One region of the Streptomyces sp. NPDC017448 genome, then DNA from elsewhere that is predicted to be linked to it. Evidence: riboswitches for the same ligand, from Rfam matches in the RefSeq annotation. Region 1 holds a riboswitch; each other region holds the start of a gene.
The links. A riboswitch is a leader RNA that binds a small molecule or an ion and turns the genes downstream of it on or off. The one in region 1 is predicted to bind thiamine pyrophosphate.
Positions count from the first base shown of each region.

Region 2: it holds a riboswitch for thiamine pyrophosphate, as region 1 does, so the genes downstream of both, thiO (glycine oxidase ThiO) here and thiC (phosphomethylpyrimidine synthase ThiC) in region 1, are expected to answer to the same signal.
Region 3: it holds a riboswitch for thiamine pyrophosphate, as region 1 does, so the genes downstream of both, ACH4K1_RS08640 (thiamine ABC transporter substrate binding subunit) here and thiC (phosphomethylpyrimidine synthase ThiC) in region 1, are expected to answer to the same signal.

Region 1 covers NZ_JBIRLM010000006.1:293,631-298,449, forward strand. The annotation lists gene ACH4K1_RS13580 (IclR family transcriptional regulator) at 1-552, shown strand, start outside; gene ACH4K1_RS13585 (SsgA family sporulation/cell division regulator) at 654-1,091, shown strand; gene ACH4K1_RS13590 (YibE/F family protein) at 1,113-2,459, opposite strand; TPP riboswitch at 2,530-2,667, shown strand; gene thiC (phosphomethylpyrimidine synthase ThiC) at 2,660-4,435, shown strand; partial or broken gene ACH4K1_RS13600 (YybH family protein) at 4,619-4,819, opposite strand, start outside; gene ACH4K1_RS13605 (hypothetical protein) at 4,742-4,819, shown strand, end outside.
Region 2 covers NZ_JBIRLM010000004.1:180,078-184,896, reverse strand. The annotation lists gene ACH4K1_RS09845 (NAD(P)/FAD-dependent oxidoreductase) at 1-840, opposite strand, end outside; gene ACH4K1_RS09840 (hypothetical protein) at 936-1,277, opposite strand; TPP riboswitch at 1,330-1,442, shown strand; gene thiO (glycine oxidase ThiO) at 1,440-2,654, shown strand; gene thiS (sulfur carrier protein ThiS) at 2,756-2,968, shown strand; gene ACH4K1_RS09825 (thiazole synthase) at 2,971-3,765, shown strand; gene pknB (Stk1 family PASTA domain-containing Ser/Thr kinase) at 3,946-4,819, shown strand, end outside.
Region 3 covers NZ_JBIRLM010000003.1:291,990-296,808, forward strand. The annotation lists gene frr (ribosome recycling factor) at 1-213, shown strand, start outside; gene ACH4K1_RS08630 (phosphatidate cytidylyltransferase) at 213-1,310, shown strand; gene rlmN (23S rRNA (adenine(2503)-C(2))-methyltransferase RlmN) at 1,420-2,526, shown strand; TPP riboswitch at 2,634-2,750, shown strand; gene ACH4K1_RS08640 (thiamine ABC transporter substrate binding subunit) at 2,832-3,929, shown strand; gene ACH4K1_RS08645 (ABC transporter permease) at 4,010-4,819, shown strand, end outside.

The DNA.
Region 1 (4,819 bases):
AACCTCACATCGGCCCCGGGGGCCAGGAGCCGTCTGCGCCGCGCCCCTTCCGTCGCCGACTCCCTCAGCCACTGGCGGGACATCCTCGGGGCCCCGGTGTACTGCGCCGTCTACTGCGACGGCGAGATCGAGCTCGTCGCGGTCGCGGACGCGCCCGACACCCCGGCGGTGGAGGAGTGGGCCTCCTTCCGGGAGACCGCCCACGCCCACGCCATCGGCCAGTGTCTGCTCGCCCAACTCGACGAGCAGGCCCGCGAGGAGTATCTCGACCGCTACCCCGTACGGCCCCTCACCCGTTACTCAGTGCGAGATCGCGCCACACTTCTGGAACGGCTGCGTACCCTCCGACGAGGTGAACCGGTCATCGAACGCCAGGAGTACGCACTGGGGACCGTGTGCGCCGCCATTCCGGTCACCGCCGGTGCCACCATTGCGGCGATGGCCATTTCTGTACCCCTGGACCGAGAAGATCGGTTGCTACCCGCAGTCGAACAGTTACGTGGCGAAGTCGCCAGCCTCTTGCGTTCGTTCGTGTTCTCTATCAGTATCTGAAAAATCACTCCTTGTGATCTGCTATCGCGTGCACCACGATGGCGTCAATAGGGCCATGGGGGATCATTCCTGGCCAGTTTCATCTACTGCGGGGTTGAACGATGCGCGAGTCGGTTCAAGCAGAGGTCATGATGAGCTTCCTCGTCTCCGAGGAACTCTCGTTCCGTATTCCGGTGGAGCTCCGGTACGAGGTCGGCGACCCGTATGCCATCCGGATGACGTTCCACCTGCCCGGCGATGCCCCTGTGACCTGGGCTTTCGGCCGTGAGCTGCTGCTGGACGGGCTCAACAGCCCGAGTGGCGACGGAGATGTGCACATCGGTCCCACCGAACCGGAGGGCCTCGGCGATGTGCACATCCGGCTCCAGGTGGGCGAGGACCGTGCGCTGTTCCGAGCGGGAACGGCACCGCTGGTGGCGTTCCTCGACCGGACGGACAAGCTCGTGCCGCTGGGTCAGGAACACACGCTGGGTGACTTCGACGGCAACCTGGAGGAAGCGCTCGGCCGCATCCTCGCCGAGGAGCAGAACGCCGGGTGACCGGGCGCACCCGGTGCCCCCTCACCCCTTCTTACGACGACGGCCCCGGCCGGCCCGCACGGGCGCGGCCGTAGCCGTCTGTGCGCTGCCGGCCCCCGGGCGGTCCGCGGAGACCACCAGCGCGGCGAGCGCCGTGGTCACCGGCACCGAGGCGACCAGGCCGATCGACCCGATCAGAGTGCGGACGATCTCCTCGGCCACCAGCTCGCTGTTGGCCACCGTCCCCATACTGCTCTGGGCGATGGAGAAGAGCAGTAGCAGGGGCAGTGCCGCGCCCGCGTACGCCAGCACCAGGGTGTTGACCACCGAGGCGATGTGGTCCCTCCCGATCCGGATACCTGCCCGGTACAGCCCCTTCCAACCCATTCCGGGGTCGGCCTGGTGCAGTTCCCAGACCGCGGAGGTCTGGGTGACCGTCACATCGTCGAGCACCCCGAGCGAACCGATGATGACACCGGCCAGCAGCAGGCCGCTCATATCGATGTCCGGGTAGAGGCCGTGGATGAGGCCGGTGTTGTCGTCGGTGTTGCCGCTCAGGTTCGCCCAGCCGATGAACAAGGAGCCCAGCAGCCCGATCAGCAGCAGGGAGATCAGGGTGCCGACGACCGCGACGGAGGTGCGGGCCGTCACGCCGTGGCACAGGTAGAGCGCCGCCAGCATGATGGCGCTGGCCCCGATCACCGCCACCACCAGCGGATTCGAACCCTGCAGGATCGCCGGCAGGATGAACAGGGTCAGCACGGCGAACGACACGGCCAGCGCCACCAGCGCCATCACCCCGCGCAGCCGGCCCACCACGACCACCGCCAGCGCGAAGATCCCGGCCAGCAGCGCCATGGGAACCTTCCGGTCCACATCGGTCACGGAGTACTGGAGGTCGCGCGGTGCGTCGGGGGCGTAGGCCACCACCACGCCCTGGCCCTCCTTCAGCTGGCGGGGCGCGTCCGGCTGGACCACCTCGACGAACCTGCGGCCCTTGTCGGGGCCGCCGGCCACCTCGACGGTCGCCTTCGCGCACTCCCCCTCCTGCTCGTTGACGGCCTCCCGCCCCGAGGGCGTGGAGGTGTCGCCGGTCGGGGGCACCTGCGAGGCGTTGACGTCGGCGCAGTCGACCTTGACGACCTGGACGACCTTCCCGTCCTGGGTCTGCCGGTCGAAACCGACGCCGGTGCGTTCGTGGTCGGGCGCGCCGCCGGGCCAGAGGGCGATCAGGCCGATGACGACCGCCGTGGCGAACGGGATCACCACGGCGGCGATGACCTTGCGCAGATGCCGGGAGACGGGAGCGGCCGGGCCGTGGCTGTGCGTGTGGCCGTGGGAGTGGCCCTGGGGCGGCTGGGAAGCGGAGTCGCTCGGGGGAGAGGTCACGGGGCGATCATCGCAAGAACGCGGGGGCCCTCTGGTCAGCACGCCGGAAAGGACGCTAGCGTGGAGGCACCTTTGCACACGCGGGAGCTCGGAGCACCGGGCTGAGAGGGCGCTGACCGCCGTACGTCCGCACGTACGGGAAACGCTGCGCCGACCGCCGAACCTGTTACCGGGTAATGCCGGCGTAGGGAGTAGGTCTCATGACCACATCGGACGCACGCACGCCTGCCTCGAAACAGAACGACGAGGCCGGGAAGTCCATCGGCTGGCACAAGGGGTACGTCCAGGGCTCGCGCCCGGACCTCCGGGTGCCGGTCCGACAGGTGCACCTCACCAACGGCAAGGACGTGACGCTGTACGACACGTCGGGGCCGTACACCGACCCCGCCGTCGACACCGATGTCCGCCGCGGCCTCACGCCTCTGCGGGAGAACTGGATCATCGCCCGCGGCGACACCGAGGAGTATGCGGGACGGCCCGTCCGCCCCGAGGACGACGGGCTCAAGCACACCTCGCCGCGGGGCGGGCTGCGCAACCTCGACGCCGTCTTCCCGGGCCGCCCGCGCCAGCCGCGCCGCAGCCGCGACGGACGGCCCGTCACCCAGCTCGCGTACGCCCGGCGGGGGGAGGTCACCCCGGAGATGGAGTACGTGGCGATCCGGGAGAACGTCGAGGCGGAGGTCGTACGGGAGGAGATCGCGGCGGGCCGGGCGGTGCTGCCGGCCAACGTCAACCACCCGGAGATCGAGCCGATGATCATCGGCAAGCGGTTCCTGGTGAAGGTCAACGCCAACATCGGCAACTCGGCCGTCACCTCCTCCATCGAGGAGGAGGTGGACAAGATGACCTGGGCGACGAAGTGGGGCGCCGACACGGTCATGGACCTGTCCACCGGACGCAACATCCACACCACCCGCGAGTGGGTGCTGCGCAACTCCCCCGTGCCGATCGGCACGGTCCCGCTCTACCAGGCCCTGGAGAAGGTGGACGGCCGGGCCGAGGAGCTGACGTGGGAGATCTACAAGGACACCGTCATCGAACAGGCCGAACAGGGCGTGGACTACATGACGGTGCACGCCGGAGTGCGCCTGCCGTACGTCCCGCTGACGGCCCGTCGCAAGACCGGGATCGTCTCGCGCGGCGGTTCGATCATGGCGGCCTGGTGCCTCGCGCACCACAAGGAGTCGTTCCTCTACGAGCACTTCGAGGAGCTCTGCGAGATCCTCGCGACGTACGACGTCACCTACTCGCTCGGTGACGGACTGCGCCCCGGCTCGATCGCGGACGCCAACGACGAGGCGCAGTTCGCCGAGCTGCGCACCCTGGGCGAGCTGAACACGGTGGCCAAGCGGTTCGGCGTCCAGACCATGATCGAGGGCCCCGGGCACGTCCCGATGCACAAGATCAAGGAGAACATCGACCTCCAGCAGGAGATCTGCGAGGAGGCTCCGTTCTACACGCTGGGCCCGCTGACCACGGACGTGGCGCCCGCCTACGACCACATCACCTCCGGTATCGGCGCCGCGATGATCGCCTGGTGGGGTACGGCGATGCTCTGCTACGTCACGCCCAAGGAGCACCTGGGGCTGCCGAACCGGGACGACGTGAAGACCGGCGTCATCACCTACAAGATCGCCGCCCACGCGGCCGACCTGGCCAAGGGGCACCCGGGTGCCCAGGAGTGGGACGACGCCCTCTCCGACGCACGGTTCGAATTCCGCTGGGAGGACCAGTTCAACCTGGCCCTCGATCCGGAGACGGCCCGGGAGTACCACGACGAGACGCTGCCCGCCGAACCGGCGAAGACGGCGCACTTCTGCTCGATGTGCGGACCGAAGTTCTGCTCGATGAAGATCTCCCAGGACATCCGGCGGCAGCACGGCGGTTCGCAGCAGGAGATCGAGGAGGGCATGGCGGCGAAGTCGAAGGAGTTCGCCGCCGCCGGCAACCGGGTCTACCTGCCGATCGCCGACTGAGCCGCCCGGCGGCCGGTCCGTCCCGGTCGCCGGGACGGACCGGCCGCCGCCTGGACCGGACGGTGGTCGGGCCTGCTCCGGGCCGGGCGGCTGCGCCGTGCCGAACGGGTTGTCGATGACGTAGCGCCAGAACCCGTCGGAGCCCCGGCGGGCGACGTCGGTGGCCGTGCCCGCGATCCGGACCTGTTGGCCGTGCGCCGCCCGGCCCTCCACGGCCCAGTCGACGATCAGGAGCGCCAGATCGCCGGAGACGTAGGTGTGGCGCGGGGAGACCCGGATCGGTACGGGCAGGGCGAGGAAGTCCCGGTGGGCCGGTATCCGGTCGGGGCCGGTCCGGGGGCGGCCGGGCCGGGGGACGAACAGCGCGTCGGCCTCGTACAGCCG
Region 2 (4,819 bases), on a different contig from region 1:
GGAGGCGCAGTCCCCGACCGCGTAGACGTCGGGCAGCGAGGTGCGCAGCGCGCTGTCGGCGGTGACCGAGCCGTCCGGGCCGAGCGCGACGCCGGAGCCGGCCAGCCAGCCGGTGGCGGGGCGCGCGCCGATGCCGACGACCACGGCCCCGGCGGGCAGCACCCGGCCGTCCGCGAGGACCACGGCCCCCTCCTCGACGCGGTCGACCCGGGCCCCGGTGAGGAGTTCGGCGCCGCTCTCGGCGTACCAGGCGGCCATCGGGGCGGTCACCTCGGCGGGCAGGGTTCCGGCGAGCGGGCGGGCGGCGGCCTCGACGACGGTGACCGCGCAGCCCGCGGCGCGGGCGGCGGTGGCGAACTCCGCGCCGATCCAGCCCGCCCCGACGACGACCACGTCGTGCTGCCGCGCCAGGACGGGCCGCAGCCGTGCGGCGTCGTCGAGCGTGCGCAGCAGATGGACGCCGGGCACGCCCTCGGCTCCGGGCAGGGCGACGGGCTCCGCGCCGGTCGCGATGATCAGGGCGTCGTAGGGGACGGGTCCGTCGACGGTGTCGAGCACGTGGTCGGCGGCGCGCAGGGCGGTGACGTCCAGGCCGAGGCGCAGGGTGACGCCCAGCGCCTCGAAGTCGACGTCGAACGCGGAGTCCTCGGCCTTGCCCAGCAGCACGGCCTTGGACAGCGGCGGCCGGTCGTAGGGCTGGTGGGGCTCGGCGCCGATCAGGGTGACGGGCCCGGTGAAGCCCGCCTCCCGCAGGGCGACCGCGCTCTGCACGCCGGCCATGCCCGCTCCGACGATCACGGCGTTCCGGGCGGGGCTCTTCTCCGTCTGCTGCTCGCTCACCTGTCCACCCTAACCACCTGACGAAGCGTCAGGGGGAGGGCCGCCGGAAGCGGCGGCGCCGGGACGCGGGCGGGCCGCAGCCGGGACGCCGCCCGTCAGGAAGGCAGCTCCTCCACCACGCTGGTCCCGTCGCCCTCCTGGGACTCCCACGCCCACCGCTCCTCCAGCCGCACCCGGCCGTCGGGAAGGCCGACGACGGTGGAGAGGCAGTGTCCGCAGGAGGTGGTTCCGTCCTGCCTGAGCTGGACGTAGCGGAAGTCGAGCGCGTCCCCGTCCCGGGTGCCGACGAGATGGCCGCGGACGACGTCGCCGCCCGCGTACTCGGCCCAGATCCGGCCGTCCTCCTCGTGGTACGCGAACCGGGTGCGGGTTCCGACCTGGCCGGGGGCCTGGTCGGCGACGGGCGCGAGGACGAGTCCGTCGAGCGAACGGGCCATGGCGGCTGCTCCCCTACTGGGCGGCGGGCGGCGGGGTTTAGGGTGGCCACGGTAGAACACTCGCGGGAGCCCGGACGCACCGGGCTGAGAGGGAGGCTGGCCGGCCTCCGACCGTACGAACCTGATCCGGATCATGCCGGCGAAGGGAGGGGCTGGACACCCATGCGCGTCTCGGGAAACACCCCCGGGGCCCCGGAAGGGGCCCTCGGGCCGAAAGGATCCGACGTCCTCGTCGTCGGGGGCGGCGTCATCGGCCTGGTCACCGCCTGGCGGGCCGCCCAGCGCGGGCTGACCGTGACCGTGGCCGATCCGGCTCCGGGCGGCGGGGCCGCCCGGGTCGCGGCGGGCATGCTGGCCGCCGTCACCGAACTGCACTACGGCGAGCAGATGCTGCTCGGCCTCAACCTCCTCTCCGCCGCCCGCTATCCGGCGTTCGTCGAGGAGCTGGAGGCGGCGAGCGGCCGGGACACCGGCTTCCGGACCTGCGGCACGCTCGCCGTGGCGCTGGACTCCGACGACCGGGCGCACCTGCGCGAACTGCACGCCCTCCAGGAGCGGTCGGGCCTGGAGTCGGTCTGGCTGAGCGGCCGTGAGTGCCGACGCCTGGAGCCGATGCTGGCCCCGGGCGTGCGGGGCGGCCTCCGGGTCGACGGCGACCACCAGGTGGACCCGCGCCGCCTCGCCGCGGCGCTGCTGACCGCGTGCGAGCGGGCCGGGGTCGCCTTCCGCCGGACGACCGCCGAGCGGCTCACCGTCGCCGGGGGCCGGGCGGGCGGGGCGCTGCTCGGTGACGGGACCGAGTTCGCGGCCGACCAGGTCGTCCTCGCGGCGGGCAGCCTCAGCGGCCGGCTCGCGGGGCTCCCGCCGGAGCTCGTACCGCCGGTGCGCCCGGTCAAGGGCCAGGTCCTGAGGCTCACCGTGCCCCCGGCGTACGCCCCCTTCCTCAGCCGCACCGTGCGCGCCGTGGTCCGGGGCGGCCACCTCTACCTGGTACCGCGGGAGAACGGCGAGCTGGTCGTCGGGGCCACCAGCGAGGAGATGGGCTGGGACACCACGGTCACCGCCGGAGGGGTCTACGAGCTGCTGCGCGACGCCCACGAGCTGGTGCCGGGGATCACGGAGCTGCCGCTGACCGAGACCCGGGCCGGTCTGCGGCCCGCCTCCCCGGACAACGCCCCGCTGCTCGGCCCGACCGCCCTGCCCGGTCTGCTGCTCGCCACCGGCCACCACCGCAACGGCGTGCTGCTGACGGCCGTGACCGGGGACGCGATGGCCGACGCGCTCACCACCGGCGAGCTGCCCGAGGCGGCCCGCCCCTTCTCCCCCGCCCGCTTCGAGGCCGCCGCCGCCCCCGTACCCCAGGAGCAGTCCGTATGACCCAGCAGTCCGCAGGACCGGAAGCCGCCACTGCCCGGACCGGCCCCGCGGCCGTCCCCGAAGCCGCCGCCGTGCCGGGAGCTGGCGTGCCCGAAGCTGGCGTGCCGGGAGCCGTCTCCGTCTCCGTGAACGGGGAGGTCCGGGCCGTTCCCGCCGGAACGGATCTGGGCGCCCTCGTCGCCACCCTGACGCGGGCCCCCGCCGGGGTCGCCGCCGCCGTCAACGAGAGCGTCGTCCCGCGCGGCCGGTGGGCCGCGACACCGCTCGGCGAGGGCGACCGCGTCGAGGTCCTGACCGCCGTCCAGGGAGGCTGACCGTGTCGGACGACGTCTTCACGCTGGGGCCCGCGACCTTCGGCTCCCGGCTGATCATGGGCACCGGCGGGGCGCCGAGCCTGGAGGTGCTGGAGCGTTCGCTGATCGCGTCGGGCACCGAGCTGACCACGGTCGCGATGCGCCGGCTGGACCCGACCGTCCGGGGTTCGGTGCTCTCGGTGCTGGAGCGGCTCTCCATCCAGGTCCTGCCGAACACCGCCGGCTGCTTCACGGCGGGCGAGGCGGTGCTGACCGCCCGGCTGGCCCGGGAGGCGCTCGGCACGGACTGGGTGAAGCTGGAGGTGATCGCCGACGAGCGGACCCTGCTGCCCGATCCGATCGAGCTGCTGGACGCGGCGGAGGCCCTGGTGGACGACGGGTTCGTGGTGCTTCCCTACACCAACGACGATCCGGTGCTGGCCCGGAAGCTGGAGGACGTGGGATGTGCGGCGATCATGCCGCTGGGCTCCCCCATCGGCTCCGGGCTCGGCATCCGCAACCCGCACAACTTCGAGCTGATCGTCGAGCGGGCCGGGGTGCCCGTGATTCTCGACGCGGGGGCCGGGACGGCCTCGGACGCGGCGCAGGCGATGGAGCTGGGGTGCGCGGCCGTGATGCTCGCCTCGGCGGTGACCCGGGCCCAGGAGCCCGAGCTGATGGCGGGTGCGATGCGTCACGCGGTGGAGGCCGGGCGGCTCGCGTACCGGGCCGGCCGGATTCCGCGCCGCCACTTCGCCGAGGCGTCCTCCCCGGCGGCCGGGCGGGCGGCGCTCGACCCGGAACGCCCGGCGTTCTGAGGCCCCCCCCCGCCTGCCGGGGCCTCCGGCGTTCCGGGGCGCCGGGCCCCGTCCGGTCAGCCTCCCCGCCCCGCGCCCCGCCCCACCTGGGGCGGGGCCCTGTCACGGATCGGCTGCAGAACGGCCCCGGGAACGCCCCGGCCCGTCCGGCGTGTCGGCGGCGGCTCGTAGACTCTCGGGGTGGACACGACCCTCCAGGACCCTCTCGTCGGGCAGCTGCTCGACGGCCGGTATCGCATTGAGGCGCGCATCGCCGTCGGCGGGATGGCCACGGTCTACCGGGCCGTGGACACCCGCCTGGACCGGGTGCTCGCCCTCAAGGTGATGCACCCGGCGCTCGCCACCGACGTCTCCTTCGTCGAGCGGTTCATCCGGGAGGCCAAGTCGGTGGCGCGCCTCGCGCACCCCAACGTGGTCGCGGTCTTCGACCAGGGCGCCCAGGGCGCGTACGTCTATCTGGCGATGGAGTACGTGGCGGGCTGCACCCTGCGGGACGTGCTGCGCGAGCGCGGGGCGCTGCAGCCCCGGGCGGCGCTGGACATCCTGGAGCCGGTCCTCGCCGCGCTCGGGGCGGCGCACCGGGCGGGGTTCGTGCACCGCGACATGAAGCCGGAGAACGTCCTCATAGGGGACGACGGCCGGGTGAAGGTCGCCGACTTCGGCCTGGTCAGGGCGGTCGGCACGGCCACCGACACCACCGGGTCGCTGCTGGGCACCGTGTCGTACCTGGCCCCCGAGCAGATCGAGCACGGTTCGGCCGACACCCGCAGCGACGTCTACGCCTGCGGGGTCGTGCTGTACGAGATGCTGACCGGCGCCAAGCCGCACACCGGCGAGAACGCCGCCCAGGTCATCTACCGGCACCTCAACTCCGACGTACCGCCCCCGTCCGCCGTGGTGCCGGGGCTCCCGGTGGCGCTGGACAGCCTGGTGGCGAGCGCGACCGCCCGCAACCCCGAGGTGCGCCCGCACGACGCGGTGCTGCTGCTGGCCGAGGCCCGCGAGGCCCGCGCCGGACTGTCCGAGGCCGAGCTGGACGCCGTACCGCCGCAGG
Region 3 (4,819 bases), on a different contig from region 1:
GTCGCCAAGAGCAAGGCCGAGGACTCCAAGATCTCGATCCGCTCCATCCGGCGCAAGGCCAAGGAAGCGCTCGACAAGCTCGTCAAGGACAAGGAGTCCGGCGAGGACGAGGTGCGCCGCGCCGAGAAGGAGCTCGACGACACCACCGCGAAGTACGTCGCGCAGGTGGACGAGCTGCTCAAGCACAAGGAAGCCGAGCTGCTCGAAGTCTGATGAACGACTCTTCCCGGGGCGCCCCGCAAGGAGCCGGATACCGGGGCATGCCCGAGATGACGGCTGCCCCGGCGGGTCCTGTTCACGATGTGCATGGCGCCCACCAGACTCGGCCCATGCCCATCGTGCCGGACGTTCCCGACGCAGGTAGAGACGCAGGCGGAGAAACCGAGAACCGCTACGACCGGGGCAGGGACGCCGCTCACATCGGCGGCCCCCTGTTCCGTGACGAGATGCCGCAGGAGCCCATGTCCACTCCGCTGCCGCCCCCGCCGCAGAAGAAGCGCGCGGGGCGTGATCTGCGCGCCGCCATAGGGGTCGGTCTGGGGCTCGGCGCCGTCATCGTCGTCTCGCTGTTCATCGTGAAGGCCCTCTTCGTCGGCGTCATAGCGGTCGCCGTGGTCGTCGGTCTCTGGGAGCTCACCTCCCGCCTCAAGGAGCGCAAGGAGATCAACGCGCCCCTGATCCCCCTGGCCGTCGGCGGTGTCGCCATGGTGGTCGCCGGGTACGCCCGGGGGCCCGAGGGGGCCTGGATCGCGATGGCCCTGACCGCCCTGGCGGTGCTGGTCTGGCGGATGACCCAACCGCCGGAGGGATACCTCAAGGACGTCACCGCCGGGGTCTTCGCGACGTTCTACGTCCCCTTCCTGGCCACCTTCGTCGCCCTGATGCTGACGGCGGACGACGGCGAGTGGCGCGTCCTGACCTTCCTCGTCCTCACCGTGGTCAGCGACACGGGGGCGTACGCGGTCGGCTGGCGGTTCGGCACGCACAAGCTCGCCCCGCGCATCAGCCCCGGCAAGACCCGCGAGGGCCTGCTCGGCGCCGTCGCCTTCGCGATGGCCGCCGGCGCGCTGTGCATGGAGTTCCTGATCGACGGCGGCGCCTGGTGGCAGGGGCTCCTGCTCGGCCTCGGGGTCGCCGCCAGTGCCACCCTCGGCGACCTGGGCGAATCCATGATCAAGCGGGACCTCGGGATCAAGGACATGGGCACCCTGCTCCCGGGCCACGGCGGGATCATGGACCGGCTCGACTCGCTCCTGCCGACCGCCCCGGTCTTCTGGCTGCTGCTGGTGCTGTTCGTGGGCTCCGCCTGACTCCCCACGCACCCCGGTACCCCTTCCCACCTGCACGTTCCACGAGTGAGGGTCCGTCGTCCACAGGGCGTCGGGCCCTCACTCGTATGTCTGCGACACTGGATGAACCATGCCTAAGCCCGGAGAACTCACTTTCGTCGCGCCCCGCGGAGCCAAGAAGCCCCCGCGGCACCTCGCCGACCTCACGCCCGCCGAGCGCAAGGAAGCGGTCGCCGCGACCGGTGAGAAGCCCTTCCGCGCCCAGCAGCTCTCGCAGCACTACTTCTCGCGGTACGCGCACGACCCCGCCCAGTGGACCAACGTCCCCGCCGGGTCGCGCGAGAAGCTGGCCGAGGCGCTCTTCCCCGAGCTGATGTCGGTGGTCCGGCACATCAGCTGCGACGACGACACCACCCGCAAGACCCTGTGGAAGCTGCACGACGGGACGCTGGTCGAGTCCGTCCTGATGCGCTACCCGGACCGCGTCACCATGTGCATCTCCTCGCAGGCCGGCTGCGGCATGAACTGCCCGTTCTGCGCCACCGGCCAGGCCGGCCTCGACCGCAACCTGTCGACCGCCGAGATCGTGCACCAGATCGTGGACGGCATGCGCGCCCTGCGCGACGGCGAGGTGCCCGGCGGCCCGGCGCGGCTGTCCAACATCGTCTTCATGGGCATGGGCGAGCCGCTCGCCAACTACAAGCGCGTGGTCGGCGCGATCCGCCGGCTCACCGACCCGGAGCCGGACGGCCTCGGTCTGTCGCAGCGCGGCATCACCGTCTCCACCGTGGGCCTCGTCCCGGCCATGCTGCGCTTCGCCGACGAGGGCTTCAAGTGCCGCCTCGCCGTCTCGCTGCACGCCCCGGACGACGAGCTGCGCGACACCCTCGTCCCCGTCAACACCCGGTGGAAGGTCCGCGAGGTCCTGGACGCCGCCTGGGAGTACGCGGAGAAGTCCGGCCGCCGGATCTCCATCGAGTACGCCCTGATCCGGGACATCAACGACCAGGCGTGGCGCGGCGACCTGCTCGGCAGGCTGCTCAAGGGCAAGCGGGTCCACGTCAACCTGATCCCGCTGAACCCCACGCCGGGCTCCAAGTGGACCGCCTCGCGGCCCGAGGACGAGAAGGCGTTCGTCGAGGCCATCGCGGCCCACGGCGTGCCCGTCACCGTCCGGGACACCCGCGGCCAGGAGATCGACGGGGCCTGCGGGCAGCTCGCGGCCTCCGAGCGCTGAGGCGAGGGACCGCGCCGGGGCCCGGCCGAGAGCGGAGGCCCGTGGCCCCACGCGGCCTCCCGGACCGGTCGGAAACCGTCCGTGTAGCCTGGGCCGGAACCAACTTCATATTCCGACAGGGGAGCGCCACAGCGCTGAGAGTGCGGCACCGAGGACAGGTCGGCCGCAGACCCTCTGAACCTCGCCCGGGTCATTCCGGGTAGGAAGTTCGGACAGTACTCAAGCTGTTGCGCCCTGCCCGCCTCCGGTTCGCCCGGGAGCGGGCAGGGCCGCGTCTCTTCCTGGTCACCCCCAGGAGGAACCACATGACCACCACCACGAAGTACGCGGCGACCGCGCTCGCCGCGGCGCTCGGCGTCACCGTGCTCGCCGGCTGCGGCGGCGACGACGGCTCGGCGGGCCCCGGGGCGTCCAAGGGCAGCGGCTCCAAGACCGTGACCCTGGTCAGCCACGACTCCTTCAACGTCTCGGAGGGCGTGCTGAAGGCGTTCACGGAGGAGACCGGCTACCGGGTCAAGACCCTCAAGAGCGGCGACGCCGGAGCCGCGCTCAACCAGGAGATCCTGACCAAGGGCTCCCCGCGCGGCGACGTCTTCTTCGGCGTCGACAACACCCTGCTCTCCCGCGCCCTCGACAACGGCCTGTTCACCCCGTACGAGGCCGAGGGCCTGGACCGGGTCGCCCAGGACACCCAGCAGGACGCGAAGCACCGCGTCACCCCCGTCGACACCGGCGACATCTGCGTCAACTACGACAAGAAGTACTTCGCCGACAAGAAGCTCGCGCCGCCGAAGACCTTCGAGGACCTGCTGAAGCCCGCGTACAAGAACCTCCTCGTCACCGAGAACGCGGCCAGTTCCTCGCCCGGTCTCGGCTTCCTCCTCGGCACCGTCGCCTCCCAGGGCGAGGACGGCTACGAGGCGTACTGGAAGAAGCTCAAGGCCAACGGCGTCAAGGTCGTCGACGGCTGGGAGCAGGCGTACAACGAGGAGTTCTCCGGCTCCGCCGGCGGCAAGAAGACCGGCGCCGACCGGCCGCTCGTCGTCTCCTACGCCTCCAGCCCGCCCGTCGAGGTGCTCTACGCCGACCCGCAGCCCGAGGAGGCCCCCACCGGGGTCGCCACCGGCACCTGCTTCCGGCAGACCGAGTACGCCGGGCTGCTGACCGGGGCGAAGAACGAGGTGGGCGGCAAGGCGCTGCTGGACTTCCTGATCAGCAAGACCTTCCAGGAGGACATGCCGCTGAACATGTTCGTGAACCCGGTCGTCGAGGACGCGAAGCTGCCGGAGCTGTTCACGAAGTTCGGCGAGCGGGTCGAGACGCCGCCCACCGTGGCGCCCGAGAAGATCACCGCCCACCGTGAGCAGTGGATCCAGTCGTGGCAGTCGCTGGTCCTGAAGTAGAGCCCGGGAAGCGGACCGCCCGGCCCGCGCCGCCCGCGCGCGGGGCCGGACGGCGCGGGGCCGCGCTGCGACTGGGCCTGATGGCCGTGCCCGTCGCCTTCTTCGCGGTCTTCTTCGCCTACCCCGTGGCCGCGATCGTCGGCCGCGGGCTCACGACGGACGACGGCTGGCGGTTCGGGCGGATCGGCGAGGTGCTGGGCCGCCCGGACATCCTCGACGTCCTCTGGTTCACCACCTGGCAGGCCCTCGCCTCGACCGCGCTCACCCTCCTGATCGCCCTGCCCGGGGCGTACGTCTTCGCCCGCTTCGCCTTCCCCGGCAAACAGGTGCTGCGGGCCGTCGTCACCGTGCCGTTCGTGCTGCCGACCGTCGTCGTCGGCACCGCGTTCCTGGCGGTGCTGGGGCGGGGCGGGCTCCTCGACGAGCTGGGGGGCGTCCGCCTCGACACCACGGTGTGGGCGATCCTGCTGGCCCACGTCTTCTTCAACTACGCCGTCGTCGTCCGCACGGTCGGCGGCCTGTGGTCCCAGCTCGATCCGCGCCAGGAGGAGGCCGCCCGGGTGCTGGGGGCCGGACGGTTCGCCGCGTTCCGCCGGGTGACGCTGCCCGCGCTCGCCCCGGCCGTCGCCGCCGCCGCGCTGATGGTCTTCCTCTTCACCTTCACCTCCTTCGGCGTCGTGCAGATCCTCGGCGGACCGGCGTACTCCACCCTGGAGGTGGAGGTCTACCGGCAGACCGCCCAGCTGCTGGACCTGCCGACCGCCGCCGTGCTGACCCTGGTGCAGTTCACCGCGGTCGGCGCGATCCTCGCCGTGCACGCCGCGACCGTGCGCCGCCGGGAACGGGCGCTGAAGCTGGTCGACCCGGCCCGGACCTCCCGCCGGCCGCGC